Regions from separate parts of the Staphylococcus sp. GDH8C109P genome, predicted to be linked through region 2. Evidence: riboswitches for the same ligand, from Rfam matches in the RefSeq annotation. Region 2 holds a riboswitch; the other holds the start of a gene.
The links. Region 2 has a riboswitch for S-adenosylmethionine ahead of metX (homoserine O-acetyltransferase MetX). Riboswitches for the same ligand answer to the same signal wherever they lie in the genome.
Positions count from the first base shown of each region.

Region 1 (6,337 bases), on a different contig from region 2:
ATTAATATTGCATCATCTAATTGTGTATTGCGTTGATCACTTGGGAATAGCCCTTTCTCACCTTCATAAGTATCTAATGCTGCACCTATTATTTTCCCACTATTTAATGCATCTATAAGGGCTTTTGTATCAACAATCGTACCGCGCGCACAATTAATAAACACGGCACCTGTTTTCATTTCTGTAAATACTGCCTCATTAAACAAATATGTATTTTCCTTTGTCGCTGGAATATGTACAGTTACAATATCTGCATCTTTAATCGCCTCACTCATACTTTCTTTATATGTTAAATACGCTTCACATGAGACTTGAGGTTCAATATCATATGCTACTACTTCTGAACCAAAACCTTCTGCAAAAATCTTACCTACAATAGAACCAATACGACCTGTACCAATAACTGCAACTTTTAAATCTTTTATAGAACGTGACAAAATACTCGGTTGCCATCTAAAATCATATGCTGCAGTTTTATTTTGTATATCATTAAAATTTCTAATTAAATTTAATGCTTGAGACACAGTATATTCAGCGATAGAATGCGGAGAATAAGAAGGTACATTGGTTATAACTAGTTCATATTGCTTAGCTAACTCAAGATTATAACTATCAAAGCCAGCACTTCTCTGAGCAATTTGCTTAATACCATAATCATGTAATTTCTGATACACTACTTCATCTAATTCAATTTGTTGTGACAACGATACCCCATCAAAACCTTTAACACGATCTACTGTTTCCAAAGATAATATGTCACTATCTAAATCTACTTTCACCTGATGTTTTTCTGACCATTCATTAATAAAAGGGATATCTTCTTCTCTGACACCAAAAAGTTTAATGCTTTTCATTGATCATTTCACTCCTATTCTGCTTCATATAAATGTTTTAATAATTGAATGCGTTCTGCCGCTTCCATTAAGCTATCATCATCCACTGCTAATGAAATACGTACATAGTTCTGCCCATGTTCACCAAATGGAATACCTGGAGCAACTAAAATGGACTTTTCTTTTAATAAATATGTTTCAAAAGTTTCACCATCATAATGTTTAGGTGTTTTTAACCATAAAAATATGCCACCATTCATCGGTTCAAAAGGGATACCTGCTTCATTCAATTTAGCTGTAAACTTACCTCTTCGGACTTTAAATATTTCATTTTGACTCACAAGGAAATCATCATAATGATTTAAAGCAAATGTAGCCGCATCTTGCAGTGCACCAAACATACCAGCATGCGTATGTGTTTGATATTTTTTCAATGCTTGTATCATATCTTTATTCCCTACAGCAAAACCAACTCTAAAACCTGACATATTATATCCTTTTGATAAAGAAAACACTTCTATTGCTAAGTCTTTAGCACCCTTTGATTGTAAAATACTTGGATTTTTATAATCAAAGCCAAATGCACTGTAGGCAAAATCATGAACAATTTTAGTTTTTGTGCCTTGAAATTGTGCAATTGCTTTATCAAATACATCTTTTGTAGCAACTGAACCTGTAGGGTTATTTGGATAAGTTAGATAAACTAAGCGTGTATTCAATAAGACGTCTTTATCTATCATATGCCATTGTGGTAAATAATAAGGTGGCTTTAACACAAGTGGTTGTGGCTTAGCATCTGCCAACAATACACCTGCTAAATAATCTGTATAACCTGGATCGGGAAGCAGCACATTTTCACCCGGATTAACGATACATGTAGGCAAAGCGACTAAGCCGTTTTTCGTACCATATAGAATACAGACTTCTTCATCCTTATCTAATTCAACATCATATTGTCTTTTATAAAAATCGACGATTGCTTGTTTGAATGTTTCTTTCCCATGAAAAGCGACGTATTTTTGATTTTCAGGTTTATAGATGGCTTCTGCGTAGCAATCAAGGATACCTTTAGGCGTTGCGCCATCAGGTATACCTACGGCCATATTAATCAACGGTAATGGCCCGGGCTCTATTTTACGTCCCATCGTTTTACCAAAGTAACTATCCGGAATTTGTGATAACCGATCTGATATTACCATTAAAAGTCCTCCTTAAAATAAAAAACTATATGCCTCATAAGTGACATATAGCTCTCACATGACACTTATCTATCAAGTATTCCACTTGTTGAATGTAGCACAGTACTTATGATTATAGATAAGTCTGTTGCTGAAGTTTCAACGGGTCAAGTCCCTCCACTTCTCTGGATAAGTCACTTTATAATTAAATTAATATTAATTTTATCAGAATATTCTAACATGTCAATATAAAAAAAGAGTGACTCAAGCGAGTCACTCTTATCTATATCACCAAACACAACACGTTCAGTGCTATAGATTTTACCACCAACCGTGGTTTTTACGGAATTCTAACGCTGCTGCTTCAGAACCGTAACGTTGTTTAGCGTAGTTTAACATACCTTTAGTTTGATCAGCTACTGAACCAGTACCCCATGATTCCTTAGTTTGACCTAAGCCTCTATATCCTGCTGGGTTAACCGCATTTGGATTACCACTTGATTCAGGCATTACAATTGAATTCCACATAGCTTCTGATCCACCAGCAGCTAAGAATTGTGCTTTAACTGATCCACCAGTTGAAGCCGCAGATGCTTGAGCTGTTTTATATGTTTGCGTAGCTGCACTTGTTTGTGCTGTTTTAACATTTGTAGTTGCTGAAGCTTTTGGTGCTTCTACTGCTGCTGGAGCAGTATATGATTGTTGTGAACGTACTTCACTTGCTGATTTTTCATTTGTGTTGACACTTACTTCTGAACTTACATCTTGTGTAGTATTAGGTGTTGAAGCTTGCGCACCAACTGCATGGTATTCCCATGACCATGTGTTACCGTCAGATGTAAAAGTAAACTCGTTACCACCTAGTACAAAATTGTAGTTATATGCACCAGCGTGTAATGGTTTTTGATCTAATTCAGCTGAACCATTTAATGCTAATTCTGCTAAATGTGCTTTGTCGATGTTTTGTTCTGAAGCGTGAGCTTGATTGTTGTCAGATGCTGCTGCATATCCTGTTACGCCTAATGCTACTGCTAATGATGAAGCTAAAATTGATTTTTTCATAATAAAATAAATCCTCCAAATTTAATTTTTAATAAAATATATTTTCGATAATTTTTTTGTCGTATTTGCTAAAATTCTTTAAATTTTATGTTTTGTTTTTTGACCATAGTTAATATACCATATATTTTTATCAATCATATTACACTTACATAACAAAACTTTACAAAAATTATTCTGATTTGTAACATTGCAATCTTTTGTAATTGCTTTATACAACATTCTCAAATAATCAATTTTGCTTTTATTATTTATAATTATTGATATAAAAGAATGTTATCTCTTGATTTGCTTCATTTTTTATATAGTCTGAAAAATTACAAACAACCTTATTGTTACATAACTGTAACAATATATTTCGATACATTTTTTATATATTGGGGTCATACTTGCAAATTATTTTGTGCAAAATTAAAAAGGCCTTTGATTTGAGGCCTTTTTAATCTTTTTACTTATATATTGATAATGCGCATTTTTAATATATTACAATAAGCAAATCTATATCTTCACTTATTTTATGCTAGGAACTTAAATACTTCTTTATCATATAATTTCAAAACTTTCATATAGAATATATGAATTAAGAAACCTATCATAAACGGAACGACAAAAAATGCGATAAATACATATAATAGATTAAGTAGTAATGGGGCTTCCATATGTTTAAATGCGCTGATGGGACCTACCAACCCAATAATACCAAAACCAGCAGATTCTTTGGTACCAGCAATACCTAACAACGCGCCAAAAAATCCAGTGATAATCGCATTGGTGAAGATGGGTAATAAAATAATAGGGTGTCGAACCATATTGGGAATCATCATTTTAACACCACCTAAAAATATTGTAATAGGTACGCCTGATCTGTTTATTTTCATCGTACCTGCGACGAGAACACCTTCACATGCTACAATGCCTAATGAGGCTGAACCTGCTGCTAAACCACTAATACCAATGGCTAGTGCTGTAGCCACTGTAGAAATTGGTGAAATGATTATAAAACTAAAGACAAGTGCAATAAGCATTGACATAATTATGGGTTGTAATTCTGTAAATGTATTAACTAAGTTACCAATACCAGTCGTAATTAATTGTATGTATGGCAATAACGTCAAACCAACCAAACCTGAAATAACACCAACGATTGTCGGTAAAATAATCAATGTTAGACTACCAAAACGTTCACCGATTACCAATATTAAAAATACCGCAACTGCTGCTGTTATCATTGTATTAATCAAATCTCCCACGCCGGCAAGTACCCACACACCATCTTTAAATTGTGCCACACCACTTCCGACAAAAGCCGAACTAGCAACTACAGCTGTCGCTAAAGGCGTTAAACTAAAGCGCATTGCAATCAAAGCTCCTACCAATAGTGGAACTGTAAATTGAATACCTAAAACAACCTGTAGTAAAGATTCAAAAACAGCATATTTCGGCGCTAAAAGTTTAAATACCTCACCTAAAATAGCATTAGGTATGAGCCCAGCAACAATTGCAATTGCTACGCCAGATAATACATTATTAATAAATTGTTTCGGACTTACTTTGATCATTGTGTGCCTCCTATGTTGTGATAAATAAAATATACCATATTATCGCAATTTTCAGAATATTTATTTTGTATACTTTATATAAAAAATACAGTTAATCATATCATTACAATTTCCAATTCATTCCTTATGTCCACTAAACACAAAAATTGCAAAAAAAAAAACGGATAGACGTCCATTGCTTTTTAATGAACTTGTCTATCCGTAGACTTTCATTGCTTTTTAAAATAATATTTAGCGCTAATGTCGAAAGTAATTGTTATGTTCCAATACGCACGTCGTGTTTGTTAAATCATATTGTTAAAAACATTTTATTTTGCTTCCATCAATTCACGCGTCAATACGAGACCTTGCGTTGCATTCTCAAAAAATTCTAGTTTTTGAAGTGTGTTTTCTTCTGGCAAGTGTTGCTCAAATTGCTCCCATATCCAAAAGGCAATATTTTCGGCTGTTGTATTCATAGATGGTAATGTTTCATTAACGAGTTGACCATCCAAATAAGTTGCGATTTGTTTATTATATATTTTATCGACTTCATTAAAATCTAATGCCAATCCAGTATCGTTTATTTTAGATAAAATTTCAATATTGAACTTATAGTGTTGATTGGCTAAATCTTTGTGCGCTGTTTGACTAAAATATATTCGATTATCACAAGTAAATTCATAATAATTTTTAATAAGTACTGCATTACTGCGATATTTAAATTGTTCAGGTGGTTGAACTTGATCAAAATTTGTCATATTAAAATCTCCTTTTCAACATTATATTTATCTATACCCTTTAAGTTACAATATATGAGTTCTAATGTTTTTAATATTACATTTTAGGCTATAGAAAAATAATTGAATTATTAAGAGTAAAGGAGCTTTTTATGACTATTCAAATACAACGTATTTATGAAAAACCACTTAAAGAAGGCGTACGCATACTTGTAGACCGCGTTTGGCCACGAGGAATCTCAAAAGACCAAGCTAATTTAGATCATTGGCTAAAAAACATTGCACCAACATCTGAATTAAGAAAATGGTTTAATCACGATCCTCAACTTTACGCTGCATTTAAAGAAAAATACGAGAAAGAATTGCGGGAAAATAACGATCAAAAAGAAGCTTTTAATGAATTACAAGATATAGTTGCTAACAGTAAACAAGATGTCATTTTACTTTATGGTGCAAAAGATGAAAAACATAATCAAGCGGTTGTGCTACAACAATTATTACAATAAGGTGTGAATATGATGGCTCAATGGCATATCGACATAAATGATTCACCTGTCCAGACACTCATGCGCCAAGACGAGACCCTTGCAAAACTTATAAGACAAATTGGCAATGTAGAAATAACACTGCGCCCTAATCCGCTAAAATCGTTAATTCGTTCTATCATTGGACAGCAAATTACCAATACTGCCGCTTCAGCAATTTTCCAAAGATTTTCGGAAGCAATCCACAATCAATGGGGTGTTGCATCGGTGTTAAATTTATCTGAAGCACAAATGAAACACATAGGTCTTTCTAAAACTAAAATAAACTACATTCAAAATTTGCTAGTGCATATAGAACAAAATAAACTCGATTTTACTAATTTACATGAATTAGATGATGAAACTGTAAAACAAGTTTTAACACAGGTCAAAGGTATTGGTCGTTGGACATCAGAAATATTTTTAATATTTACATTAAAGCGTGACAATATACTGCCTATTTTT
Region 1 is NZ_JAESMX010000009.1:398,841-405,177, forward strand. It holds gene KA867_RS03735 (D-lactate dehydrogenase) at 1-854, opposite strand, end outside; gene KA867_RS03740 (aminotransferase class I/II-fold pyridoxal phosphate-dependent enzyme) at 869-2,032, opposite strand; SAM riboswitch class I at 2,095-2,207, opposite strand; gene KA867_RS03745 (aggregation-promoting factor C-terminal-like domain-containing protein) at 2,333-3,073, opposite strand; gene KA867_RS03750 (PTS sugar transporter subunit IIC) at 3,586-4,629, opposite strand; gene KA867_RS03755 (6-carboxytetrahydropterin synthase) at 4,938-5,369, opposite strand; gene KA867_RS03760 (DUF488 domain-containing protein) at 5,501-5,854, shown strand; gene KA867_RS03765 (DNA-3-methyladenine glycosylase family protein) at 5,867-6,337, shown strand, end outside.
Region 1: it holds a riboswitch for S-adenosylmethionine, as region 2 does, so the genes downstream of both, KA867_RS03740 (aminotransferase class I/II-fold pyridoxal phosphate-dependent enzyme) here and metX (homoserine O-acetyltransferase MetX) in region 2, are expected to answer to the same signal.

Region 2 (6,337 bases):
TTATTATCTTCGTTGAGGTTCATCATGGCTCTAAAGATGTGTTGATGCGCGCCTCTATAAAAGGACTCAGGAAGTAAGACTTCCTGAGTTCTGTTTATCAATTCCGGATCTATGATAATGGCACCTAAGACAGATTGTTCAGCCTCATTACTGTGGGGCATTTGATTTTGTTCATACATTCCATCCATTATGATTACACCTCATATCTCAATCCGTTTTTATTGTTCAACTGTGTGTACACGAATTGTACCTTCTACTTCTTTATCTAATTTAACTGGTACATTTGTGTAACCCAATGCATGTATACCGTTTGGTAAATCCATTTTACGCTTGTCTATTTTAATATCATGTTGTTGTTGCAATGCTTGCGCGATTTGTTTTGTACTAACTGAACCGAATAATTTTCCAGCATCACCTGTTTTAGCAGATAATTCAACTTCAATATGACTTAATGTTTCTTTTAATTTTTTAGCTTCTTCAATTTCTTGTTGGCGTTCTGCTTCTGCAGCTTCATTTTTCTTTTCAAGCTGTTTTAAATTACCTGGTGTAGCTTCTACTGCATAATTTTTCTTCAATAAGAAATTGTTTGCATAGCCTACAGGTACATCTTTAACTTCGCCTTTTTTACCTTTACCTTTAACATCTTGTGTGAATATTACTTTCATGAATTTTCACTCCTACTCATTTGTTCTGTTATAGCTTGTTGTAATTGTTCTATTGCTTCATCCACAGTGACATCTTTTAATTGTGTAGCTGCATTAGTTAAATGACCACCGCCACCAAGTGCTTCCATTGTCAATTGAACATTAACTGCACCGAGTGACCGGGCAGACATACCGACTAGATTATCTTCTCTTCTAGCAACTACATACGAAGCTTCTACACCATCTAAACTTAACAGTTCATCAGCTGCTTGTGCAACTGTTACAGGATGATAGATTTTTTCGTTCGAACCATGTGCAATTGCGACACCGTTCTCTTGTAGTTTCACTGTTTGGATTAATTCAGTACGATTAATGTACGTATCTAAATCATCCTTCAAGAAATGTTGCGTTAATATTGTATCTGCACCATGTGCACGTAAATAACTTGCCGCATCAAATGTTCTTGAACCTGTACGTAATGTGAAATTACGTGTATCTACAATAATACCTGCAAACATAATTGTCGACTCTAAACGTGTTAATCGTTGTTCTGTTGGTTGGTATTCTAGCAATTCAGTCACTAGCTCTGCAGTTGAACTTGCATATGGTTCCATATAAACAAGTAATGGGCTAGAGATAAAGCTTTCACCACGTCTATGATGATCGATTACAACTTTACGATTTGCCTTGTTTAATATATTTTCGTCGATAACCATTTCAGGTTTATGCGTATCTACAATTACTAAAGTTGTCTTAGACGTCATGACATCCCATGCTTCATCAGATGTGATAAAACGCTCTTTTAGTTCAGGCTTTTCATCGACTGCATTCATCACACGACGTAGCGTCGGATCAATATCTGAATCATTTAACACAATGTAAGCATCTAAATTGTTCATCATAGCAAACCTTGAGACACCAATGGCTGCGCCTATAGCATCTAAGTCTGGACGCGTATGTCCCATAATGATGACTTTGTCGCCTTCCATTAAAATATCTTTTAAGGCATGAGAGATAACACGTGCTCTTACACGTGTACGTTTTTCCATCGGGTCAGTCTTACCGCCATAGAAACGCACATTACCGTTCATATGCTTAATTGCAACTTGGTCACCACCACGACCTAGTGCTAAATCAAGTCCAGATTGCGATAATTCACCTAAATCGATTAAGTTCTCTGAACCTTCACCTACACCAATACTTAATGTCAATTGCGCACGGTAACCTACACTCTTTTCACGTAATTGACTCAATATACTAAAATTAGATGCTTCGATTTCATTTAGAATGCGTTGGTTTAAATAAGCAACAAATTGATCTGAACTATAACGTTTGAAATAAATGTCATATTCGGTTGCCCATCTACTTATTACACGCGTAACCATAGAGTTAATTTCTGAACGTTGTGTATCATTCATATTTTGCGTGATTTCATCATAGTTATCTAAAAATAGTGTTGCAATAATTGGTTTAGATGCTTCATATAATTCTTGTGTATGTATTTCTTCAGTAATGTCGAAGAAATACAATACGTGTTCTTTTTCTGAATATCTTACACGATAGTGATATTCATTTTCTTGAATTTCCACTTCTTGTGTTTTTTCTAACTGTTTTAATATATTAGGATATACTTCATTGACTGGATCAGAAATGACGTTTCGGTCTAGACGATCCGACATAAATTGGTTCATCCACTCTATGTTTTCATTTTCATCTAAGATAATCATCCCAATAGGTAACCTTTTAATAGCAGTATTACTGCTTGCTGAGATTTTTCCACTCAGATTATCTACATAGTTATCCAATTTTTGTAAAGCTTGTCTTACCATCAGTACTGTCCCTACAATTATGATGAGTAATACAACAGTAGCTATACCTGCAATCAATTGGTTAAAAATAAACCAAACGACGACAAGCGCTATTGCTGTAAGCACCATAATAATAAATGGTAAAATCAACGCTTTTTTAGTGGATTGACGGTTCATTTTTCCACCTCAAATCATTTTTTAATGATACGTTTTAAATTGATACATAAATCTACAAATCCCAGGAGACTCACAATATGTGTTAATGGCATTAAAATTGTCCCTATTACCATTAATATCACAGTAAGTGCTGTCGGCATTGATTTCGCTTTTCCGAAAAAGTGAATCACACTTAACCCCTGAATGTACATACATAATGATAACACAATTTCAAAATTTAAGACGATCGTTTGAAACGCACTTGGTTGCGTTGAAAACATAACACAAATTAAGACAATAACATACATCCATAAGACAGAACGCTTCATTTGCCAAGCATATAATGGTTTGAATATGGGTGTAGCGATTTTGAATTTACGCAAGATTGGAAAAGTGATAATTAAATTGATTAATATAAGTAGAAATACGCCAACAATCATATAACTTGGTAGTTGCACTGCTGATTGGCGGAAAGTCTCTTCAAACATTTGTTTATAATCCGCGTTGACTGAAGCGCTAGAAATGATGCTATACATCTGTTCTTTAATCGGTTTGATTAATGAAGCAGCACTTGGTATTTTTTTAAATGCTTGTAACACCATAAATGCAATTAATGCAATGATACTAATAAAAGTCGTTGTTATATAAAGTATACGTTCTTTTGATGTACGTTCTTTTAATAATTGACCCACTACAACACTCACCACGAACAAGAGGATCATGATACTTAACACGAATATATTACCTAATAACGTAGTTAGCACAACTGTAATGACTGCCGTTAAGCCAAAAGATTCTACAGATTTATGCCATAAAATAATACCTGGAATTGTTGCAAATAAACTCAACACGAGTCCAAGTAGCGGTAATATATGTAAAGCTAAAGCTACTATAATTAACGTGATTACACTAAGTATAGTGGCTTTAGTATGTATTTTAGAAAACAAATTCGCCACTCCTATACAATTTTTGTCTATGTTTATTATTTTAACCTCTTTAAAACTTTTATACAATTATTGACAATTCTTTTTGTCAGAAGTTCAACATTAGCGACAAAATCTGATAATGAGCGCCTTTTAAAATTATATCTCCCCTGTTAATACTAACTTCAAACTTCACATTTTACACACCAAAAAATAAGATGTCATAGGAAACAGTTATTTTCACTTTCAATTAAGTATAAAATTACTATCCCAGACGTCTTATCATACAAAATGAACTAAAATGTAGCATATCGTCATTTTCTTTTGAACTTAGAAACTTTTAAAAAATGATATAAATTGGGTGCCCAATCGTTAAAGTTCAGCAAGAAACCATCATGTCCTACATTATCTGGCACAAAGCAATGTTTATGATATTTAAATCGCGCACCTGTGGCATATACTAAATCGTCTGGATATAATAAATCATCCGTAAAGCCCATAGTCATAACTTTAGTATCTAGTCGTCCAAACACTTCATCTACATCAGTACGGTCTCTATCTATATCGTGGCTATCTAAGACGTCTAGCAGGGTTAAATAACTTAATGGATCAAAGTGCTTTTTGAACTTATTCCCCTGATGTTTCTGGTAGTTTACAACTTGATCTGGTGTAAATCGTCTATCGTAACTTTTAGAAGAACGATACGTTAAGAAACCAAGTTGTCTTGCGATACTCATCCCTTCACCATGATCTAATCGAATCGCTTGTCTCGCAATTTCATTAAATGCACGACTATATGAGGAAGTCTTATCTGTCGCAGCTAAAATGACCGCTTTATCTACTTCAAATTTATGATTATACAATAATTCCAGCGCTTGCATACCTCCTAAAGACCCACCGATTAAAATACTAATTCGATCAAACCCTAATGTTTGAATACCTAATTCTATTGCATTGACAATATCACGCAATGTTAAATGCGTAGGAAAGTCAGCATCTGTAAGTGGCGAACTGGAGCCATATGGACTACCTATCACGTTGAATGTTAAAAATTGATAATCATGTATTGGCATGTACCCACCATCTATAATCTCTCGCCACCAACCAGGATTGTCATCCGTCCCATATGTCAAATGATTACCTGTCAGTGCATGGCATACAAGTACAAGTGGCTGTCCTTCATATCCAACATGTTCATAACGTAATTTTAAATTTAAAATCGTTTCACCTGATTCAGTTGTAAATGGTCCCAATTCTAATGTATCAACCGTATAATTTGTCATCATTTACCTCCTACTTAATAAAAAAACTTCTCACCTATTCATAATAAGTAAGAAGTTACAATACTTATTATTCGAGCGAATCGTTGGTATTAGCACCGTGCTTCTAAAGTCGGTTGCTGAAGCTTCATTGGGCCAAGTCCCTCTGCTTCTCGAAATAAGATTTAATTTTAATTGTAAAAAGCTGTGCATAAATCAAATATCTATTTTAACAAGTATTTCTTTAAAATTATCAAAATTTTCTAATTATTGCTATTCTAACGGATAATGTGAGCCACTTCAATAATATATTTAAAATATCCATCTTAAAACTGCCATTATTAAAATACCACTGACAATCGTAATCGTTAAACTCCGTGTAATAATGGCAATGATTATTGTCGGAAGCATCGTTACTAAAAACGGTAAATTAACACTATACACCATTGAATCTTCATGTTGTTCTAGAACGCCGTCTACAATCAATGCCGTAAATAATGTAATAGGAATGAAGGAAAGCCACTTTACAACTGTCTCAGATAGTTTAATTTTCGTAATTAATATAAACGGTATAATACGTGTTAACCAAGTGACCACACCACATAAAACAATAATTAATAACATATGTAAGGTCGTTGTCATTTGTCGATCACCACCCCTAACCCCGCAGTAATTGTCGAAGCTAAGATAATTGCTACATATGAAGGCATAAAGAAACTTAAACTAAGCATTAATATAATCACACAAACAATCAATACTAAATATGTTTTAAATTGTGATTGTTTAATAGCATCAAACTGGGAAACAGCTAAGAATATAAACATTGCAGTAATAGCAAAATCTAACCCAAACGCATCTGGGTTTGTTATGTATTTACCAAAAACAGCACCAACAATGCTTGCAAATGTCCAAAATAAATAAGCTGTGATATTTAATCCATGCAACCATCGATCATTGATTTTTTCACCTTTTAGATGTGGTGTAATAGCGACACCAAATGTTTCATCTGTAATCAAAGAAGACATGCCTATACGATTCCAAAACCCATACCCTTTATAACTTGGCGCTAAGGTCATACTTAATAAAAACATCCTAGAATTTACAATAAATGTCGTTAATACAATTGCAGAAATTGGCGTTCCAGCAATGACTAACGCACAAATAATAAATTGTGCCGCGCCAGCATAGACAAGTAAGCATAACAAAATGATTTCAATCAAATTGAAACCTGAAGCCACTGCAACAATACCAAATGAAAGACCAACACCAGCATAACCTAACAAAGTCGGTACACATTCTTTTACACCTTGCTTAAAAGTTAAATGTGTTGCCATCATGCCACCTCCCACACATTTTTTAAAAATAATAGAATTAGTTTAATACAAAATGAAAGAGACATTCAACGTTTTTAGACTTACGTATGTGTAACCTAAGACTTACGTTCGTCTAAAAATGCTGTTATTAAAATGTTTTTAATTTCAGAATATTGTGTTTTTATTTTAGACTACCCTCTATTTTTTGAATAAAATAAGGTATTTTTCAAATTA
Region 2 is NZ_JAESMX010000014.1:227,369-233,705, reverse strand. It holds gene dnaB (replicative DNA helicase) at 1-188, opposite strand, end outside; gene rplI (50S ribosomal protein L9) at 219-665, opposite strand; gene KA867_RS07840 (DHH family phosphoesterase) at 662-2,629, opposite strand; gene KA867_RS07835 (DUF2232 domain-containing protein) at 2,644-3,570, opposite strand; gene metX (homoserine O-acetyltransferase MetX) at 3,846-4,814, opposite strand; SAM riboswitch class I at 4,876-4,975, opposite strand; gene KA867_RS07825 (AzlD domain-containing protein) at 5,103-5,432, opposite strand; gene KA867_RS07820 (AzlC family ABC transporter permease) at 5,429-6,124, opposite strand.